Regions from separate parts of the Promicromonospora sp. CA-289599 genome, predicted to be linked through region 3. Evidence: riboswitches for the same ligand, from Rfam matches in the RefSeq annotation. Region 3 holds a riboswitch; each other region holds the start of a gene.
What was found. Region 3 has a riboswitch for cyclic di-AMP ahead of ACQEVI_RS05540 (C40 family peptidase). Riboswitches for the same ligand answer to the same signal wherever they lie in the genome.

Region 1 (4,750 bases), 1.4 Mb from region 3:
CACCAGCAGGGCGCCCACGGCACCCATGCCCGGCACGGCCCGCAGTAGGCCGTCCACCACGCGGCGCAGCGACGGCACCACCGTGATCACACGCAGCACGCGGAGCACCCGCAAGGCACGCAGGGCGGACAGGGACTCGCTGGCGGGGAGCAGGGCGATGCCGACGACGGCGAGGTCGAACAGGTTCCACGGGTCGCGGAAGAACTTGCGACCATGGGCGACGATCCGCAGGAGCAGCTCGACCACGAAGAAGCCGAGCATGGTGTGGTCGATGACCATCAGGATGTCGAGCGCAGTTCCGCTCACCATGGTCTCTGCGCCCAGGATCAGGGCGTTCGCCAGGATCACCACGAGAACGAGGTTGACGAACCACCTCTGGTCGAGGAACGCGCGGAGCCGCCCCCTCCAGGTGCGCGGTTCGATCCGCGACTCGGCCGGTGTGCCGATCGCCTGGTTCATGCGGTCTCCCTTGCTGTCACGTGCCCGGGGCCCCTGCCCCGGTCCTGCCTCGGGCCCTTGCCCGGCCGAACTGTAGCGCGGGTGTTCGGCCGGAGATTCCGCTGGGCGCAATGTCCCAATTTGGGAGTGATTCGGCGGGTCCGGTGGCAAGTCGGCGCGATCAGTGCTGAGGTAGTCGCAAGCAAGCCACACCACTCTGGAGGAAACACATCATGGGTTTCTTTGCGTTTCTCATCCTCGGGCTGATCGCCGGCGTGATCGCCCGTATCGTCATCCCGGGCAAGCAGCCGGGTGGCTTCTGGCTCACACTGCTCCTCGGTGTGCTCGGCGCCATGCTCGGTGGGTGGCTCGGCGGGCTCATCTTCGACATCAGCCTGGACGAGTTCTGGTCCTGGGAGAGCTGGCTCTTCTCGGTGATCGGCGCGATCATCGTGATCCTGATCGTCCAGGCCATCTTCGGCCGCCGCAAGACTGCTTGATCGCAGCACACCGCGGCCGCGGAGCCATCCTCGTCCTTCTGACGTCGATGGTCTCCGCGGCCGCGGTCGCGTGTACGGGTGGCGGCGCGCCGTCGTCCACGAAGGGTGCGGTGCCCGACGACGTCGCTTCCCGGCTCAGCGTCGAGGTGGCGCAGGGTCGCGAGCAGTACGCCGAGCGGGAGATCCGGCTCGAGGTCACCAACGACTCCGACGAGACGATGACTCTCCTCTCCGGGGCCCTGCGGACCGAGCAGTTCGGGCCGTCGCACCCCACCAAGGAGGGGCGCACCCTCGTGCTGCGGCCCGGCGCCACGCGCGCTGTCTTCGTGGGGCTGGGCGAGGCGCGTTGCGCGGACCCGGCGGCGGAGGACGGTGCCGCGACGGCGGCCGCGCCGTCCGCCACGATCACGCTCGCTCTCGGCGAGGGCGACGACCTGGGTCCGGCGACCGACATCCCCGTCGACGAGGTGGGCGATCCCATAGGGCACCTCGCCCGGAACCACACGGTGGACTGCTCGGCAGCGGCCGTAGCGGCGGGTGCTGACCTCACCGTCGATCCCGACGTCCCGGTCGAGACCCGCGACGGCGAGCTGACCGCCCTGGTCACCCTGCGGATCGAGCGGGTCGACGGCGGCCCGGAGGTCACCCTCGACCGGATCGCCGGGACCACCCTGATGAGCAATGCTGACCCGGGCGGCGAGGCCTCGGGCTGGGTCGGCCGGGACCTGGCGGGCCAAGGGTCCGGCGAGGTGGCCCTCGCCGTGGTGCCCGCTCGCTGCGACGTCCACGCGGTGGCAGAGGACAAGCGGGGCACGTTCCTGCCGGTGTACGCGCGCGTCGACGGCGTCCGGCAGGAGCCGGTCTACGTGCCGATGCCCGACACCGCGCGCTCCGACCTCTACTCCTTCGTCGCGGACTACTGCGACTGGCCGGAGTGACCGACCCCGGACACGCGAGAGGCGCCGCCTCCGGCGTCGGGCGGAAACCCGGCGCGGAGGCGACACCTCGCGATGTACTGCGGTAGCTCAGGCTCTGTGGCTGGCTCAGGCTCTACTTGTATCCTCTGGGCCTGCGGTTCCGCTCCGGCTCAGACGACGCGGATGAACGTCGGGCTGTTCTGCCACATCTCGGTGTAGCGCACCGGCATGCCGGCCGCCCACGCCTCGATGATCATGCCGTCGCCCGCGTACAGGGCCACGTGGCCGGGCGTCCAGACGATGTCGCCGGGCTCCGGGTAGGTGACCTGATAGCCGGAGCTGAGCATCGCGCTCGAGGAGTGCGGAAGGTTCACGCCGAGCTGTGCGTACGTGTACTGGATGAGGCCGGAGCAGTCCATGCCCTCGGCCGGCGACGCCCCACCGAGCACGTACGTGATGCCGAGGTAGTTGAAGGCGATGTTGATGGCCTGCTCGCCCAGCGGGACCGGGTCCGGTGCGTCGACCGAGACCACGGCGGGGCCGTCGCCCTTCTTGCCGTCGGCGCCCGAGGAGGTGCCCAGCGCTTCCATCTCGATCGGCATCTTCGCGTCGGACGGGACGGTAACGGTGGGGGCCGCGGCGACCGCCTGCTTGGCCACCGCGGTGAGGGATTGCAGGTCGACCGTGTTCAGCTTGGCGGACTTCACGTCGGTCTTCAGATCCATGGCGGGGGCCGCGTGGGCCGTCGTCGCGATGGTCGAGATCAGGACGCCACCGGCTGCTGCGGCGATGGCTCCTCGGCGGGCTACGGTGCCGGCGTTCTCTGTGGCGGTACGAGCAAGGATGGTCAGCGGTGTCATGGCCGGACGGCTGTCACGATGCCGTCCGCGAATGGAGTTCGTCACCTAAATGTCTCCTGTACCGCCTGCGAGGTCAGCTGTCGGGTTCGGGTAGGAGTACACACCCGGCCGCACGGCTACTGGGGGGTTCCGTCCGGCTTCACCCCGAGGGCGACGATGGTGCTGTCGCCCGGGAAGGTGGGTCCCCCGCTCCTGTCTCGAACGTCTGGTCATGAACCGGTGACAGGATTCGGCGTCCGATTCACGGCCTCACCGATGTGGTGGGGCAGAAGTCAAAGTACACACGTTCCCCAGAAAAGTCACGATCGGGTTACGCATTCCGGTCCCACCCGCAGAAGGCGCAGATTTGCGCCGTTCCGGTCTTCATGGGCTATGACCGACATCACATACATCGGCTACCGTTCGGCGGCATGGGTGAAAGCGCATATCGCGTCTCCGCCTGGTGGGTGCTTCCCATCAGTGCCGTCGTCTGGTGGGTGTGCGGGTTTCTACCCTGGCTCCTGCAGGTGTTGTACGAGGTCACAGGTCTTGCCGAGGCTTCGGCAGTGCGCTCCGCCGGATTCCTGCCGCTCCCGTTCACCGCCGACGACGCGGTGGTCGGCCTGGTCGTCATGGCGTTGTTCGGCGGCCTCCTCGGCGGCCTCACCGCGGGCATCCCGGCTTCGGGAAGGGCTGGCGCGGCTGCCGCGACGACGGGCACCTTGCTCGCCATGTCCGCAGCGGGCGGTGCCTCGTGCCTGCTCGCGATCCGCGGTAGTGCTCCCGGTGACGCCGCGCCGCTCGGGATGCTCGTCGTCACCGTCACTGCCGGGGTCGTGGGGCTGGCGGCCGGCCTCCTGGTGGCCCTGGGCCCGGCCGTCCTGCGTGGGCCCGCCCTGGCCCTGCCCGTCGTGCTCCTGGACGGTTGGCTGTGGGGTCTGGTGCCGGGCAGCCTGGTGTCGCCCACCGGAACGTGGTGGATCTTCGCGGTGGCGCTCGGTATCGCGTTCGGACTGGCGGTGGACAGCCGGCCGCTCGAGCTTCTCGGCTGGCTGCCGACCGCGGGCATCGTATGGGTGCTGCAGGCAGCCGGGCCGGCCCTCCTGGCCGTGCAGGAAAACATCTGGCCGGGCTCCGCGCTCACGGAGAACCCGCTGTCCGCAGCGGCGATCGTGGCGCACGAGCTCGCCTCGGCGGCCATGGTGCCCGACACGCACCAGCTGGGCGCCTGGGTGGTCGCCCTGCTGCTCGGTGCGGCGATCGCAGCGCTCCGGCTCTCCCGGGAAGCGGCGGACGAGAGCGAGCTCTCCGAGGCCTGGGCCTGAGGCGTCAGCTCGCGCCCGTGCTGATTGCGAGCGTGTAAATTTTCACCCGCCGTGCGTTGCGGGCCCTGTTCGACGCTTGTCCGGTCCCCGTAGGTTTGTCCAAGTTCGGGGGTATCCGGCCCGCGAGCGAACACAGGGGGCACACATGAACAGGAAGTCACTCGTCGGCGCCGCCACCTCCGCCGCGCTCGCCGTGGCGGTGCTCGCCGCCGTGGCACCCGGTGCGCAGGCTGCCACCGACGACCCCCTCCGGGACAAGCAGTGGGGTCTGGACCAGATCAACGCCGAGGCCGCCTGGTCGGCCGGTACGGGTGAGGGTGCGGTGGTGGCCGTCGTCGACACGGGCGTCGACTTCGACCAGCCGGACCTCGCCGGCCAGCTCCTGCCGGGTGCCACCTTTACCGGCTGCGCGGACGTCCGCCCGTGCGGCGACGGGGATTTCAGGGGCCCTGACGGCCAGAACGACGGGGACGAGCACGGCACGCACGTGGCAGGCATCGTCGCCGCCGCGGCCGACAACGGCATAGGCGTCGCGGGCGTGGCTCCCGGTGCCAAGGTCCTCCCGGTCAAGGTCCTCGAGGCCGGTACGGGCTCGTCGCAGGACATCGCTGACGGGATCCGGTGGGCTGCCGACAACGGCGCCGACGTCATCAACCTGTCCCTGGGCTCGGCCCCTGGCGGGCAGCTGCTGACGATCATCGGCCTCGACACCCTGATGCGCGACGCCATCG
Region 2 (4,750 bases), 770 kb from region 3:
GACGGCGATGACGATCGAGGCGGTGACATAGACGGGGTTGTAGACGACCTCCGCCGACATCTCCATCGCCTCCATGCCCATGTAGTGCATGGCTGCGACGCCGGCGCCCGCGAGGGCACCGCCGACGAGCATCGCCGGCAGCTTGCGCTTGCCCAGCTCCGTGATGAAGAGGCCCGCACCCACGACGACGATGGCGATCGCCGCACTCAGGAGGGTCTCAGGAATGTTGTATCTGATGGTCACGCCGGATGCGGAAAAACCCAGCATGGCGACGAAGTGCATCACCCAGATGCCGGTACCGCCCAGGGCGATGGCGCCGAACACGAGCCACGTCGCGCGCGTGCCGCCCGATGCTGCTCGGGCGCGAGACGTGCACGCAAGGCCCGTCGCCGCGCCGGTACACGAGATCGCGTACGCCAGCAGTGGCGTCACGATCCCGAAGGTGAAGTGGTCGATCACAGGCATGGTGTTGAACAGCCCCTCGAATGGTTCCCTAGGATGCCGAAACGTTACAGAGTCCCCACGGCTCGGACAATAGGCCGAACTCCCCGTCCAAGGGATATTGCGGACGTGATCGCGCTGGTCAGGCCGTTTCGACGACGTAGTCGACGCAGGCGGTGAGCGCCGCGACGTCGTCCGGGTCCACCGCGGGAAACATGCCGACCCGGAGCTGGTTGCGTCCCAGCTTGCGGTACGCGAACACGTCCTGCACGCCGTTGGCGGCCAGCTCGGAGATCACCCGTCCCGCGTCGATCTCCTCGGCGAGATCGATGGTGCCGACCACCGCGGACCGCTCCTCGGGGCGCGCGACGAACGGCGTCGCCCACTCCCGGGACTCGGCCCAGGAGTAGAGGATCTCGGCAGAGGCCGCGCAGCGCTTCGCGGACCACTCGAGCCCGCCCTGGTCGATCAGCCATTCGACCTGGTCGGCCAGGAGCAGCAGCGTCGCGACGGCGGGCGTGTTGAGCGTCTGGTCCTGGCGCGAGTTCTCGATCGCGGTCGTGAGCGACAGGAACTCCGGCACCCAGCGGCCCGAGCCCTCGACGCGTGCGGCCCGCTCGACGGCGGCGGGGGACAGGACGGCGAGCCACAGGCCGCCGTCCGCGGCGAAGGCCTTCTGCGGCGCGAAGTAGTAGGCGTCGGTCTGGCTCAGGTCGACGGGCAGTGCCCCGGCCCCGGACGTCGCGTCGGTGAGCACGACGGCGCCGTCCGGCCCCGACGGTCGCAGCACCGGCGCCATCGCGCCCGTGGAGGTCTCGTTGTGCGGGGTGGCATAGGTGTCGACGTCGGCGGCGGGCTCGAGGTAGGCGACGGCGCCGGGCTCCGCCGAGATCACCTGCGAGGCCTCGAGGAACGGCGCGCGCTCCGTCGCGGCGGCGAACTTGCCGCCGAACTCGCCGAACGCCGCGTGCTGCACCTTGCGCTCGACGAGGCACAGCGTGGCGACGTCCCAGAACGCGGTGGCGCCGCCGTTGCCGAGCACCACCTCGTATCCGTCGGGCGCGCCGAGCAGCTCCGTGACACCCTCACGGATACGGTGCACCAGGTTCTTCACGGGTGCCCGCCGGTGTGACGTGCCGAGAACGTGAGCGTTCGCCACGAGATGATCCACCTGTCCCGGGCGCACCTTGGAGGGGCCGGAGCCGAATCGGCCGTCGGCGGGCAGCAGGTGTGGCGGGATTGTCAGTGGCACAGAACTAGACTAGAACCTGGGCCGACGCCCGGGCCGCACGTGTCCAGGGCGGACTGGGCGGCTGTGCGCATGACGGGAGCTGACGTGACGGATCTGATCGACACCACCGAGATGTATCTCAAGACGATCTACGAGCTCGACGAGGAGGGCATCACGCCCCTGCGCGCGCGCATCGCGGAACGGCTGGGGCACTCCGGTCCGACGGTGTCGCAGACCGTCGCACGGATGGAGCGCGACGGCCTCGTGATCGTGACGGGCGACCGGCACCTCGAGCTCACCGAGCTGGGCCACGACAAGGCGATGCGCGTGATGCGCAAGCACCGCCTCGCGGAGCGGCTGCTGACCGACGTCATCAAGCTCGACTGGGAGCACGTGCACGTCGAGGCGTGCCGCTGGGAGCACGTGATGAGCGACCTGGTCGAGAAGCGCCTCGTGGGGCTCCTCGACCACCCGCACCACGACCCGTACGGGAACCCGATCCCCGGCCTCTTCGAGCTCGGCGAGGAGTACACCGACGTGCCGTTCCTGACCGGCGTCATCTCGCTGCCCTCCGCGTTCGAGGCGGCGGCGAAGAAGGGCATCAAGGGCGAGCCGCTCGCGGCGTCGCTCACCCGTATCGCCGAGCCGCTGCAGACGGACATCGAGCTGCTCGCTCGCCTGTCCGAGGCCGGCCTGGTGCCCGGCTCCCGCATCACGGCGGAGCACAGCGGCGGCACGTACACGGTGTCCGTCGACGGTGCGGATACGGCGCTCGAGCTGGGCGAGGACGTGGCCCGCCACCTCTTCGTCGCGACGGCCTGAACCGGTCCCTCACAGGCCCTCGGACGTCCGGTTCACCGCCCAGTTCGTCGTCCGATTTGTCGGAAAGGTAGCACCCCTCCCGCGACACGGTCTGGCACTCGTTGCCGGAACGTGACATCGAGGGTGAGGTCCGGTACGTTCGGACCGCTCCCACGGAGTTATTCGTGGGGGTCCTCGGACGGACGCCGAACTCTGTCACCGGCCGGGGCCCCAAGACGACCGCATGACAGAGGCGGGGGACCCACCAACGGGCGCCAGGGCGCGTCCTCGGGGTGAAGCCGGGTATTCCTTCGGGATTGCTCGGCCGGGTGATTTCTCCCACCCGAACCCGACAGCTGACCTCGAAGGCGTTCAAGGAGAGGTACTACGTGACTGCACGTACGACTCGCGCTCGCCATCGGGCTGCGCGACGACCAGTGACTCCGTTCACCGAACTTGCTCAGAACGCCGCAGTAGGCCGCCGCACCGCGGTCGCAGCCGCTGGTGGCGCACTCCTCGTCTCGACCTTCGGTGGCGCTCTTGTCGCCCAGGCCGCTCCGGTGGAGACCGGCCACGCGAAGATGAACTCGGTCGACCTCAACGCGCTGGCGACGCAGGCCCGTGAGGCGCTGTCCAACGCACCCGTCGTGTCGGTCGCACCCGACGCAGAGCTCAACGTCGAGAAGTCCGCGGTCTCCGTGGTCTCCGCCGCCGAGAACGAGGACTACCAGGCGGAGCTCGCCGAGGCAGAGGCCGAGGAGGCGGCCGAGGCTGCCGCCGCCGAGGCTGCTGAGGCCGCCGAGGCAGCCGCCAGCACCGTTTCCACCGCCAGCTCCGTCGACGTTCCCGCGTCGGCGATCGGCAACTCCGTGATCTCGATCGCGAGCCGCTACATCGGCGTGCCGTACGTCTCCGGTGGCTCCTCCCCGAGCGGCATGGACTGCTCCGGCTTCACCAAGTACGTCTTCGCGCAGCTCGGCATCAACCTGCCGCACTCGTCGTCGGCGCAGGCCGGCTACGGCACCCAGGTGCCGGCGTCCGAGGCTCAGCCGGGCGACCTGATGTGGACCCCCGGGCACGTCTCGATCTACGCCGGTGGCAACACCATGATCGACGCGTCCAAGCCGGGCACCGTCGTCGACTTCCGCACCATCTGGCAGTCGAACCCCACGTTCATCCGCCTGGGCTGATCCCAGCCGCGTAGTACCGCACAGCACAGCACAGCGCCTGCCCGGTGACCGGGTGGGCGCTCTGCTTTGCCATCGTTCTGCAGTCTTTTTGCCGCTGGTTACCCATAACGCGCGCCCCGCCGGTAGCGTTGGAGTGCAATGGTGCTTGGGCGAAGAGAGGTCTTGCGATGACGCGATCCGAGGTCGTACTGGTCGGGGTGGACGGATCTGCCGCGAGCCTGCACGCGCTGGACTGGGCCACCGCTTACGCGCACCGCGTGGGCTGGGCGCTGCACATCGTCTGCAGCTATTCGCTGCCGTCCTTCACGGCCGCGTCGCTCGACGGCGGATACGCCGCCCTCGACGACACGACCATCCAGGAGGGCGCCAAATCGGTGCTCGCCGAGGCGGAGGCACGGGTGGCCGACGCCGGCGTGCGCGCCACGACCGAGGTCGCGACCGGCGACGCGGCGGGCGTGCTCGTGGAGCTGTCCGGCGACTACGGACTGGCCGTCGTCGGAACGCGGGGCCGGGGCGGGTTCACGGAGCGGCTGCTGGGCACGGTGTCGTCCGCGCTGCCCGCGCACGCGCGGTGCCCCGTCGTCGTGGTCCCGCTGCGTGCCGAGGTGAACAGGGGCGTCTCCTGGAACGTGCCGGGCACCGGGTCTGGCACTGACGCCGAGACGAGCACGACGGCGTCAGGGGCGGGCGAGATCCGGGAGGTGCGCCGCATCGTCGTCGGCGTGGACGGGTCGCCGCAGGCCGAGCGGGCGCTGCAGCACGCGATCCTGCAGGCGAACGCGTGGGGCGCGGAGCTGACCGCCGTCACCGGCGTGCCCGTGGGGAACAGCGGGATGCTGGCGTGGCTGCCGTCCAACATCGACCGTGAGCAGGTGCTCGCCGACATCGGAGCCGGCATGGACGTCCTGGTCGACAAGTACGAGGCGCAGAACCCCGGCCTGCGGATCCGGCGGATCGTGCTGGACGGCACCGGCGCGGAGCTGCTGACGGAGTTCTCGACGGCGTCGGACCTGGTCGTTCTGGGTTCGCGTGGCCGGGGCGGGTTCCGCGGGCTGCTGCTGGGCTCCACGAGCCAGGCGGTGCTGCA
Region 3 (4,750 bases):
AGGTGATGCGCGAGGCGCTGGCCCAGGGCGGCACCAGCTTCGACGAGCTATATGTCAACGTGAACGGGGAGTCGGGATACTTCGACCGCTCGCTCGCGGTGTACGGGCAGGAGAACGAGGCGTGCCGGCGCTGCGGTGCGCTGATCCGCCGGGACGCGTTCATGAACCGCTCGTCGTTCAGCTGCCCGATCTGTCAGCCGGCCCCCCGGAAGACCCTCCGTTGAGTGCTGGCTATTTGCGGGCTGAGAGCACGAGAGCCCCCAAATAGCCAGCACTCAACGACTAGCCAGCACTCAACGACCAGTCAGCGGGGGACCTTGTTGCGGATCAGGTCCGGGTTCTGCTGCCAGGTCGTCAGCTGGGCGGCCAGGAACTCGGCCGCTCGGCGCGGCCTGCCACCCGCCACGTGCGGCGTGAGGATCAGGTTCGGCAGGTCCCAGAGCGGGGAGTCCGCCGGCAGCGGCTCCGTCTCCATGACGTCGAGCGCCGCGCCCGCGAGCCGCCCGGACCGCAGCGCGTCGGCGAGCGCTTCCTCGTCCACCGTCGCGCCCCGGCCGACGTTCACGAACCGGGCAGACTGCGGCAGCAGGCCCAGCAGGCGGGCGTCGAGGATGTGCCGCGTCGCGGGGATCGCGGGCAGCAGCGAGATGAGCAGGTCGGTCTCGGCGAGCAGGGCGTCCAGTCCGTCCGGCCCCACCACGGGGTACCCGGAGCGTTCGCCCGCACGCGAGGCGACGCCGGTGACCCGCGCACCGAGCGCGGTCAGCAGCGGGGACAGCCGCAGGGCGATCGACCCGAAGCCCCAGATCGTCACGCGTGCGCCGTCGAGCGTGTACTCGCGGCCGGTGACCGGGTCGCTCTGCGCGAACGCGATCTCCTTGGCCCAGCGGTGCTCCCGCTGTGCGGCGAGGGAGACGTCGATGCGGCGAACCGTCGCCAGGACCAGCGCCAGGGCGTGCTCGGTGACCGTGTCGTCGTGCAGGGACTGGCCGGAGGAGATGACGACGTCGGGCCCGAACCCGGCGCGCAGCGCTACGTCAGGTCCCGCGGAGAGGGTCTGCACCCAGCGCAGCCGGGGGAGCCGGCGGGCGGCGTCGGCGAGGATCTTGGGCGGGCTGGACCAGGTGACCAGCATCTCGGCGTCGGTGTGCTCCTCGGGGACGGGCTCGTTCATCGCGTAGACGGCGACGGTGTTGATGCCGTCCGGCGCGAAGGAGGCTCCGCCGTCGGGCAGCAGGGCCGGGAAGTCGAGGTCGAAGGGCACGTCCGGTACGAGGATCTTCACGCCCGGGACGTTACCCGACATGTTCCGCGACGAGCCCCGGACGAGAACGAGGTGTGTCGCGCCAGGGGGCTGGCGCGACACACCTCGCGGTCCGGCGTGGTGGTAGGCGTCAGCCCGTCACCCGGATGAACACCGGGTTGTTCTGCCACATCGAGCCGTACTGCACGGGGGTGCCCTGCTGCTGGGCCTCGACGACCATGCCGTCGCCCGCGTAGAGGGCGACGTGGCCCGGCGTCCACACGATGTCGCCCGGCTGGGCGTTGGCGGCGGAGACCTGGGTCCCGATGGTAGAGATCGCGCTCGAGCTGTGGGGGATCGAGATGCCGAGCTGGCCGTACACGTACTGGATGAGCCCCGAGCAGTCGAAGCCGCTGGGGGAGGCTCCGCCCCACACATAGGGCACACCGACGTACTCGAGTGCGAGGTTGACGGCCTGCTGGCCCAGTCCGGACGCGGCGGCGACCGTCTTGACGGCGGCGGCTGCCTCCGCCTCGGCGGCTGCCTCGGCCTCAGCGGCGGCTTCGGCTGCCTCAGCCTCGGCCTTTGCCTTCGCCTCGGCTTCCGCCTTGGCACGCGCCTCGGCCTCTGCCTTGGCCTTGGCCTCGGCGATGCCCTCCTCGGTCTCGGCGTACGGCGTCACGGAGACGCGGCCGCGCTCGGCGTAGAAATCGGCGTCCTGGGTGACCTTGACCTTCGTGACCAGGTTCTCGGCGAGGCTGGCGCGGACGGTGGAGTCGACCGTGTTGCTGATGGTGTTGCCGACCGGTGTCGCGTTGGCGAGCGTGGCCTGCGTGTGCGTCTCGGCGGGCGCGGTGTGGGCGGTCTGGGTGAATACCGATGCCAGCATGCCGGAGGTGACGACCGCGATGGCGCCGGTCCGGGCAGCGTTCTCGGCGGCGGTCTGGGTCAGTGCGGTGAAGGGGGTGAGCGCGGGGCCGTCGGCGCGGTGCCTGCCCCGGTTGCTCGGACGGCTTGCCTGGTCGTCCGCCCGGTCGTGGGTGCGGTCGGTGAGTACGGTCACCAGTGATCTCCTCGGACGCCTACGAAGTGAGCTGTCGGGTTCGGATGGGAGAGCGATTCACCCGGCCTCACAAGGAGGCTTCACCCCAAGGACACTCACGTGCCCGCTTACTTGGTTCCCCCGCCCCTGTCACGGTTCTGGCTGCCAAGATCCGGTGACAGGGTTCGGCGTCCGGACCTGGACCTCCCCGTTGCTGGAGAGGCGAGATCGACCGTACCCGCCCCTCGCGCAAATGTCACGATTAGGTCACATACCGACCTGTGATGGAACCTCCCTGGCAATCTGTGCCCCATGCCACTATGGCGCCCATGACCGATTCGATGCGTTCCCGGTACGACGTCGTGGTCGTGGGCGGGGGGCACAACGGCCTCACCGCGGCGGCCTACGCGGCCCGTGGTGGCAGGTCCGTCCTCGTCCTCGAACGCGCGGACCACGTGGGCGGCGCGGCCGTCTCTGCCCGCCCCTTCGCCGGGGTGGACGCGCGGCTCTCGCGCTACTCCTACCTCGTCTCGCTCCTGCCTCGCCGGGTGATCGACGAGCTCGGGCTGCCCATCGCCCTGAAGCGCCGCCGCTGGTCCTCGTACACACCGGTGGCGGACGGCGGCCTCCTCATCGACAGCCAGGACGACGCCGCCACGCGCGCCTCGTTCCGGCGCCTCACCGGTTCGGACGCCGACTTCGAGGCGTGGGGCCGCTTCTACGCCATGACCGCCGAGGTGGCCCGCCGGCTCGCGCCGACGCTCACCGAACCCCTGCTCCCGCGGTCGGCCGTCCGGGACCTCGTGGTCGACGGCGTGGGGGAGGAGGCCTGGCGCGCGCTCTTCGAGGAGCCACTCGGCGAAGTGCTGCGCCGCACCTTCGCCGACGACGTCGTCCGCGGGGTCGCGGCCACCGACGGCCTGATCGGCACGTTCGCCGACGTCGACGAGCCGTCCCTGCGGCAGAACCGCTGCTTCCTCTACCACGTCATCGGCAACGGGACCGGCGACTGGGACGTGCCGGTGGGTGGCATGGGTGCCGTCTCGGGCGCCCTGCGCGACGCCGCGGTGGTCGCCGGCGCGACGATCGTCACCTCGGCGACGGTCACCGCCGTCGATCCCGGGGCACCCGGCGCGCTCGGCGCGGAGGTCGCCTGGACCGACGCCGACGGGCGCACCCGGGGCGTCACGGCCGGCCATGTGCTCGCGGCGTGCGCCCCGGCGGAGCTGGACCGGCTGCTGGGCGGTGACCCCTTGACGTCTGCCGACCAGCCCGAGGGCGCCCAGCTCAAGGTGAACATGCTGCTGACCCGCCTGCCCAGGCTGCGCGACGACGTCGACCCCGTCGCGGCGTTCAGCGGGACCCTGCACGTCAACGAGTCGCTGGCCCAGCTCCAGGCGGCGCACGCGCAGGCCGCCGCCGGGCGCATCCCCGACCTGCCGCCCAGCGAGATCTACTGCCACACGCTCACCGACCGGACGATCCTCGGGCCGGAGCTCGCCGGGACGGACGCGCAGACGATCACGCTGTTCGGGCTGCACATGCCGGCACGGCTCTTCCGCGCCGAACCCGACGCCGCCCGCGACCAGGCGCTCCGGGCCACGCTCGCGTCCCTCGACTCCGTGCTCGCCGAGCCGATCGAGGACGTGCTGGCGCTCGACGCCGACGGCGCCCCCTGCCTCGAGGTGCGCACCCCCGTCGACCTGGAGCGCGACGTCGGGCTGCCGGGCGGGCACATCTTCCACCGTGACCTGAGCTGGCCGTTCGCCGAGCCGGACGACGGCGACGAGTCCGGCCCCTGGGGCGTCGCGACGGAGCATCCCCGAGTTCTCCTGGCGGCCGCCGGAGCCCGCCGCGGCGGTGGTGTGAGCGGCATCCCGGGCCGGGCCGCGGCCATGGCGGTGCTCGGGGGCGACGCCGGCTGACGACCTAGGATGACGCGGTGCACATCCGACGCGCCGTCCCCGTCGACGCCCCAGCGATCGCCCCGCTCCTCGGTCAGCTCGGTTACCCCAGCACCGTGGAGGACGTCGCCGCCAGGTTCGCCCGTGTCGCGGGCAGCGAGACCGACGAGGCCTGGCTGGCGGTAGACCCGGACGAAGCCGATGCGGAAGCAGTCATCGGGTTCGCCTCAGGCCACGTCCGCTGGGCCTACGAGCTCGATGCGCCGGTGGCCCAGCTCACCGCACTCGTCGTCGCCGAGTCGAACCGCGGCACCGGGGCAGGGCGCGCCCTCGTCGCGACCTTCGAGGAATGGGCAACGGCCGCGGGCGCCGCACGGGCCACCGTCTCGTCGTCCTTTCGCCGGACTGGCGCGCACGCCTTCTACGAGCGCCTGGGCTACGAGCAGCTCTCGAAGAAGTTCGACAAGAGCTTGTGACGACCATGCAGTTGCTGCCAGGAACGGCATCGGCCTGGCAGCAACTGCATGGTCAACCCTCCTGGGCCGCTGACCAGGCGTAGGC
Region 4 (4,750 bases), 3.3 Mb from region 3:
ATGAGCGCGTGCCCTTCCTGTGTGCTCGTACACTACCCGCCAACACAGGCCGAGCCCAGAAAGGGCCCATCACCGGGACGGGGCGTCATGTCGGACTTCGTCATCGGTGCGCTCCTGCATTTCCAGGGCCCCGGGGGGATCTACGGCCCGTCGTGCCAGGCCGTGACGGAGCTGGCCGTGGCAGAGCTGAACGCGACGGGCGGGATCCTGAGCCGCCCGGTGCGTGCCGAGTTCCTCGACGCGGGTCAGCCGCTCCCGGTCCTGCGGCGTCAGGTGGCCAGGGTGCTGACCGTCGGCAGCATCCACGCGCTCACCGGCTGGCACACCTCGGCGGTACGGAACGCCGTCGTGCCGCTGGTGCAGCGCCGTGTGCCGTACGTCTACCCGGCCGCGTACGAGGGCGCCGAGACCCGGCCGGGCCTGTACGTCACCGGCGAGGTCCCGTCGGCGCAGCTCTTCCCCGCGATCTCCCGGCTCCGGGCCGAGCTCGGCGTCCGGAGCTGGTACGTCGTCGGTGACGACTACGCCTGGCCGAGGCGCACGTTCCAGGTGCTCTCCACGCAGGTCACGACACTCGGCGTCGAGTTCGCCGGCACCCGGTTCCTGGCCGAGCGGGGCGCGAGCCGCGCGGAGCTCGGCGGCGTCGTGAACGACATCGAGGCCTCGCGGGCCGACGGCGTGCTGATGCTGATGGTCGGCCAGAACGCCGTCCGGTTCAACAGGGCGTTCGCCCGGCAGGGCCTGCACGAGCGAGTCGTCCGCCTCAGCACGCTGATGGAGGAGAACATGCTCATGGGCAGCGGCGTGGGCGGCACGGCCAACCTGTACTCGACGGGCGGCTGGTTCCGCAGCCTGGCGACGGGCGAGGCCCTCGATCTCATCGGTCGCTACACCGCCCATCACGGCGTGCACGCTCCCGCCGTCGGCGCCGCGGCGGAGGCCTGCTACGAGGGGATCTTCGCGCTGCGCACCATCGTCGAGCGCGCGGGCAGTGCCGCGGTCGCCGCTACCGACCGCTCGGTCGACGGCGTGGTCTACGAGGGGCCGCGCGGCCCGATGCGGTTCCAGGGCAACCACGCCCAGCACCGCCTCTACCTCGCGCGCGCCGAGGGGTTCGACTTCGACCTCATGGGCGAGCTGTGACCGCCTGACGAAGCGACAATCCGACCAGATAGGCGGGCGGTCCGACCCGAGCGGCCCGTTCGCCCGGAATCACAACGTTCCGCCCGCGGTGGAGTGACCTACCTCATAGGGACAATTCGGGTCAAGTGGGACACGAACTGCCCCGTGAGCCGTGATGCGATTGTGACTTCGCGGCGGAACGGGGTTAGCGTCGCTCCGGTTCGCGGGAAGTCCGCGGGCACTCGAGGTGGGCGCCGAGCCCTGTCACCGCCCCGAGACTGCACAGAACAAAGACAGGGACGGGGGAACCACGTAAGCGGGCACCGAGACGGTGTCCTTGGGGTGAAGCCGCACAGGTAGTACGCGGCCGGGTCATTCTCCGATCCGAATCCGACAGCTCACCTCGTAGGCGTCAGGAGAAACTCTTGACTACTCGCACGCCTGGGCGCCACCGTGCTGCCCGCAGACCGATCACCCCGCTGACTCCCCTCTCCCGTGCCGCAGCGCGGGGCATCTCAGGTGCCGCCCGCCGCGGCGCGCTCGTCGTCGCCGGCTCCGGCCTGGCAGTCTCCCTGCTCAGCGTTCCCGCGGACGCCGCGCCGGTGGCGGACAACAGCCCGTCCACCGCCGAGCTCGACATCCTGAACAAGACGTCGCAGGGCTCGGTCGCCGGGGCAGCGGTGGTGGAGGCAGTGAACACCGCACCCGCCGTGCAGGTGGCGGCCGACAGCAAGTTCACGCTGGAGACGGGCACCATCAAGGTGACCCCCGCGCCCGAGCCCGAGCCGGAGCCCGTCGTCCAGGAGGTCGTCGAGACCGCCGCACCCGTCGCGAAGGCCGTCCCGGCCTCCGCCGGAGGGTCCCAGATCGTCTCGATCGCCATGCAGTACCTCGGTGTGCCGTACGTCTGGGCCGGCTCGACGCCCGCCGGGTTCGACTGCTCCGGGTTCACGTCGTACGTCTTCGCGCAGATCGGCATCGACCTGCCGCGCACCTCCTCGGAGCAGCGCTACGCCGGCACCCAGGTCTCGGCAGCCGAGGCCCAGCCGGGCGACCTCATCTGGAGCCCCGGCCACATCGCCATCTACGCGGGCGACGGCATGCAGGTCGAGGCACCGGTGCCCGGCCAGACCGTGCGCTACACGGAGATCTGGCAGAACAGCCCGACCTTCATCCGCGTCGGCTGACGTCCGCGGCGGCCGAGACCAGCCACCCGAGGGGCCCGCACCACATCGGTGCGGGCCCCTCGTGCGTGTCACCGGCGAGTGGCAGGATCACCACCATGAGCGTCCCCACGGCGGTCGAGACCAACGCCCTAAACACCATCGACGAGTCCGAGCGGCGCGGCTCGCCCCGCAGCCTGTTCTGGCCCTGGTTCGGGGCCAACGTGTCCGTGCTCGGGCTCGGTTACGGCTCCTACCTGCTCGGCTTCGGTGTCTCGTTCTGGCAGGCGACGGTGATCGGCGCGATCGGCATCGTGGTGTCGTTCCTCTTCTGCGGGTTCATCTCGCTGGCCGGCAAGCGCGGCTCCGCGCCCACCATGGTGCTGTCCCGCGCGGCGTTCGGGGTGCGCGGCAACAAGCTGCCCTCCCTGCTGTCGTGGATCCTCACCGTCGGCTGGGAGACGGTGCTCGTGGCCCTGGCCACGCTCGCGACCTCGACCGTGCTCGGGGCGCTCGGCTGGGGCGGCGGAACCGTCACCAAGATCGTGGCCCTCGTGGTCGTGGCGAGCATCGTGGTGGCCGCCGGCGTCTTCGGGTTCGACCTCGTGATGCGGCTGCAGGTGATCATCACCGTGCTGACCGCCGTGCTCACCGTCGTCTACATCATCCTGGTGGCCGACCACGTCGACTGGGCCACCGTCGCCGCGATCCCCGCCGGCGGCACACCGCAGGTGATCGGCGGTCTCGTGTTCATGATGACCGGGTTCGGCCTGGGCTGGGTCAACATGGCCGCCGACTACTCGCGCTACCTGCCCCGCTCCGCCTCCGGCCCGCGGATCGTCGGCTGGACCACGCTGGGCGCCTCGCTGGCCCCCGTGGTGCTGCTCGTGTTCGGCCTCCTGCTCGCGGGCTCCGATCCGGCTCTCAACGAGGCGATCGGCGCCGACCCGATCGGCGCCCTGTCCACGCTCCTGCCCACGTGGTTCCTCATCCCGTTCGTCGTGGTCGCCCTGGCCGGGCTGATCGGCGGCGCGGCGCTCGACATCTACTCCTCAGGCCTCGCACTGCTCTCCCTGGGCCTGCCCGCCCCGCGCTGGGTCGCCGCCGCCATCGACGGCGGGCTCATGGTGATCGGCGCGATCTACGTCGTGTTCGTCGCGGACTCGTTCATCGGCCCCTTCCAGGGCTTCCTCATCACGCTGGGCGTACCCGTCGCCGCGTGGTGCGGTGTGCTGCTCGCCGACATCCTGCTGCGCCGCCGCGACTACACCGACGCCGACTTGTACGACGCCGCCGGCCGGTACGGGTCCGTGAACTGGTCCGCCGTAGCGCTGGTGCTGGGCGGCACCGCCATCGGCTGGGGCCTCGTGACCAACACCTACGCCCCGTGGCTCGCCTGGCAGGGCTACCTGCTCGGCCCGCTCGGCGGCATCGATGGCACCTGGGCGTTCGCCAACCTGGGCGTGCTCGTCGCCCTGGCCCTGGGCTTCTTCGGCACGCTCCTGCTCACCGCGCGCACCGTCCACCGCCAGGAGGCGCGGTGAGCGACGGCGGAGCGGCCGCCGTCGCGCCACCCGGGCCCGACGCGGCACTGGTCGTGATCGACATGCAGGCCGTCTTCGCCCGCCCGCCCAGCCCGTGGGCCTCCCCCGACTACCCCACCGCGCTCGCCGGCACCCGCCGTCTGCTCCCCACCTTCGCGGGTCGCACGGTCCTCACCAGGTACATCGCCCCCACGGTGCCCGACGGCGCCTGGCGCGCCTACTTCGAGCAGTGGCCGTTCGCGCTCGTGCCCGAGGACGACCCGCTCTACGAGATCACAGACCTCGCCGACGTCGTGAACGGGGGGACGCCCGTCGTCACGCTCCCCACGTTCGGCAAGTGGGGCCCGGAGCTGGCAGCCGCCACGCACGACGCCGGCACGCTCGTGCTCACCGGCGTCGCGACCGACTGCTGCGTGATCTCGACGGCGCTCGCCGCCGCCGACGCGGGCCGCCGCGTGCTCGTGGTCGCCGATGCCTGCGCCGGCTCGACGCCGGAGAACCACGAGCGCGCGCTGGACGTCATGCGGCTCTACGCGCCGCTGATCGAGGTCACGACGGCGCAGGCCGTGCTGGCCGGGGTCCAGCCGGCCTATCCCCGGCCCACCACATAGCCCGCCGAACGGCGCTCGTCGGCGAAACCGCCCACCCGGCCCTGTCCCCACCGGACCACGAGCGCCTGCACCGAGCCGTAGCTGGGCCGGGCCGCCTCGCCGGTCACGACGACGTCGTAGCCCATCCCCCGCATCGAGTCGGCGAGCTGCGGGGTCTCCAGGCGCAGCTCACCACCGGTCAGGTAGAACCGGCCGGAACGGACGGCGGTCTCCAGCGGCTGGCCGTGCAGGGCCCAACGGGTGACGACGTTGGCGATGGTGCTGGGTATCTGCTGGCCGCCGGGTGTCCCGAGCACGAGCACGGGCCGTT

Region 1: another riboswitch for cyclic di-AMP. It lies ahead of ACQEVI_RS11915 (C40 family peptidase); the one in region 3 lies ahead of ACQEVI_RS05540 (C40 family peptidase).
Region 2: another riboswitch for cyclic di-AMP. It lies ahead of ACQEVI_RS08840 (C40 family peptidase); the one in region 3 lies ahead of ACQEVI_RS05540 (C40 family peptidase).
Region 4: another riboswitch for cyclic di-AMP. It lies ahead of ACQEVI_RS20080 (C40 family peptidase); the one in region 3 lies ahead of ACQEVI_RS05540 (C40 family peptidase).

What each region holds. Positions count from the first base shown of each region.
Region 1 covers NZ_JBNJNI010000001.1:2,674,832-2,679,581, forward strand. The annotation lists gene ACQEVI_RS11900 (ion transporter) at 1-459, opposite strand, end outside; gene ACQEVI_RS11905 (GlsB/YeaQ/YmgE family stress response membrane protein) at 672-938, shown strand; gene ACQEVI_RS11910 (hypothetical protein) at 935-1,876, shown strand; gene ACQEVI_RS11915 (C40 family peptidase) at 2,026-2,715, opposite strand; cyclic di-AMP (ydaO/yuaA leader) riboswitch at 2,763-2,960, opposite strand; gene ACQEVI_RS11920 (hypothetical protein) at 3,126-4,019, shown strand; gene ACQEVI_RS11925 (S8 family serine peptidase) at 4,165-4,750, shown strand, end outside.
Region 2 covers NZ_JBNJNI010000001.1:2,013,929-2,018,678, reverse strand. The annotation lists gene ACQEVI_RS08855 (MHYT domain-containing protein) at 1-465, opposite strand, end outside; gene serC (phosphoserine transaminase) at 584-1,693, opposite strand; gene ACQEVI_RS08845 (iron dependent repressor, metal binding and dimerization domain protein) at 1,778-2,494, shown strand; cyclic di-AMP (ydaO/yuaA leader) riboswitch at 2,673-2,860, shown strand; gene ACQEVI_RS08840 (C40 family peptidase) at 2,911-3,663, shown strand; gene ACQEVI_RS08835 (universal stress protein) at 3,831-4,750, shown strand, end outside.
Region 3 covers NZ_JBNJNI010000001.1:1,244,011-1,248,760, reverse strand. The annotation lists gene mutM (bifunctional DNA-formamidopyrimidine glycosylase/DNA-(apurinic or apyrimidinic site) lyase) at 1-224, shown strand, start outside; gene ACQEVI_RS05545 (NAD(P)-dependent oxidoreductase) at 305-1,285, opposite strand; gene ACQEVI_RS05540 (C40 family peptidase) at 1,395-2,306, opposite strand; cyclic di-AMP (ydaO/yuaA leader) riboswitch at 2,308-2,459, opposite strand; gene ACQEVI_RS05535 (phytoene desaturase family protein) at 2,615-4,210, shown strand; gene ACQEVI_RS05530 (GNAT family N-acetyltransferase) at 4,228-4,665, shown strand; gene cydC (thiol reductant ABC exporter subunit CydC) at 4,718-4,750, opposite strand, start outside.
Region 4 covers NZ_JBNJNI010000001.1:4,506,347-4,511,096, reverse strand. The annotation lists gene ACQEVI_RS20090 (MarR family transcriptional regulator) at 1-2, opposite strand, end outside; gene ACQEVI_RS20085 (substrate-binding domain-containing protein) at 88-1,143, shown strand; cyclic di-AMP (ydaO/yuaA leader) riboswitch at 1,383-1,548, shown strand; gene ACQEVI_RS20080 (C40 family peptidase) at 1,548-2,309, shown strand; gene ACQEVI_RS20075 (purine-cytosine permease family protein) at 2,405-3,829, shown strand; gene ACQEVI_RS20070 (cysteine hydrolase family protein) at 3,826-4,440, shown strand; gene ACQEVI_RS20065 (gamma-glutamyltransferase) at 4,419-4,750, opposite strand, start outside.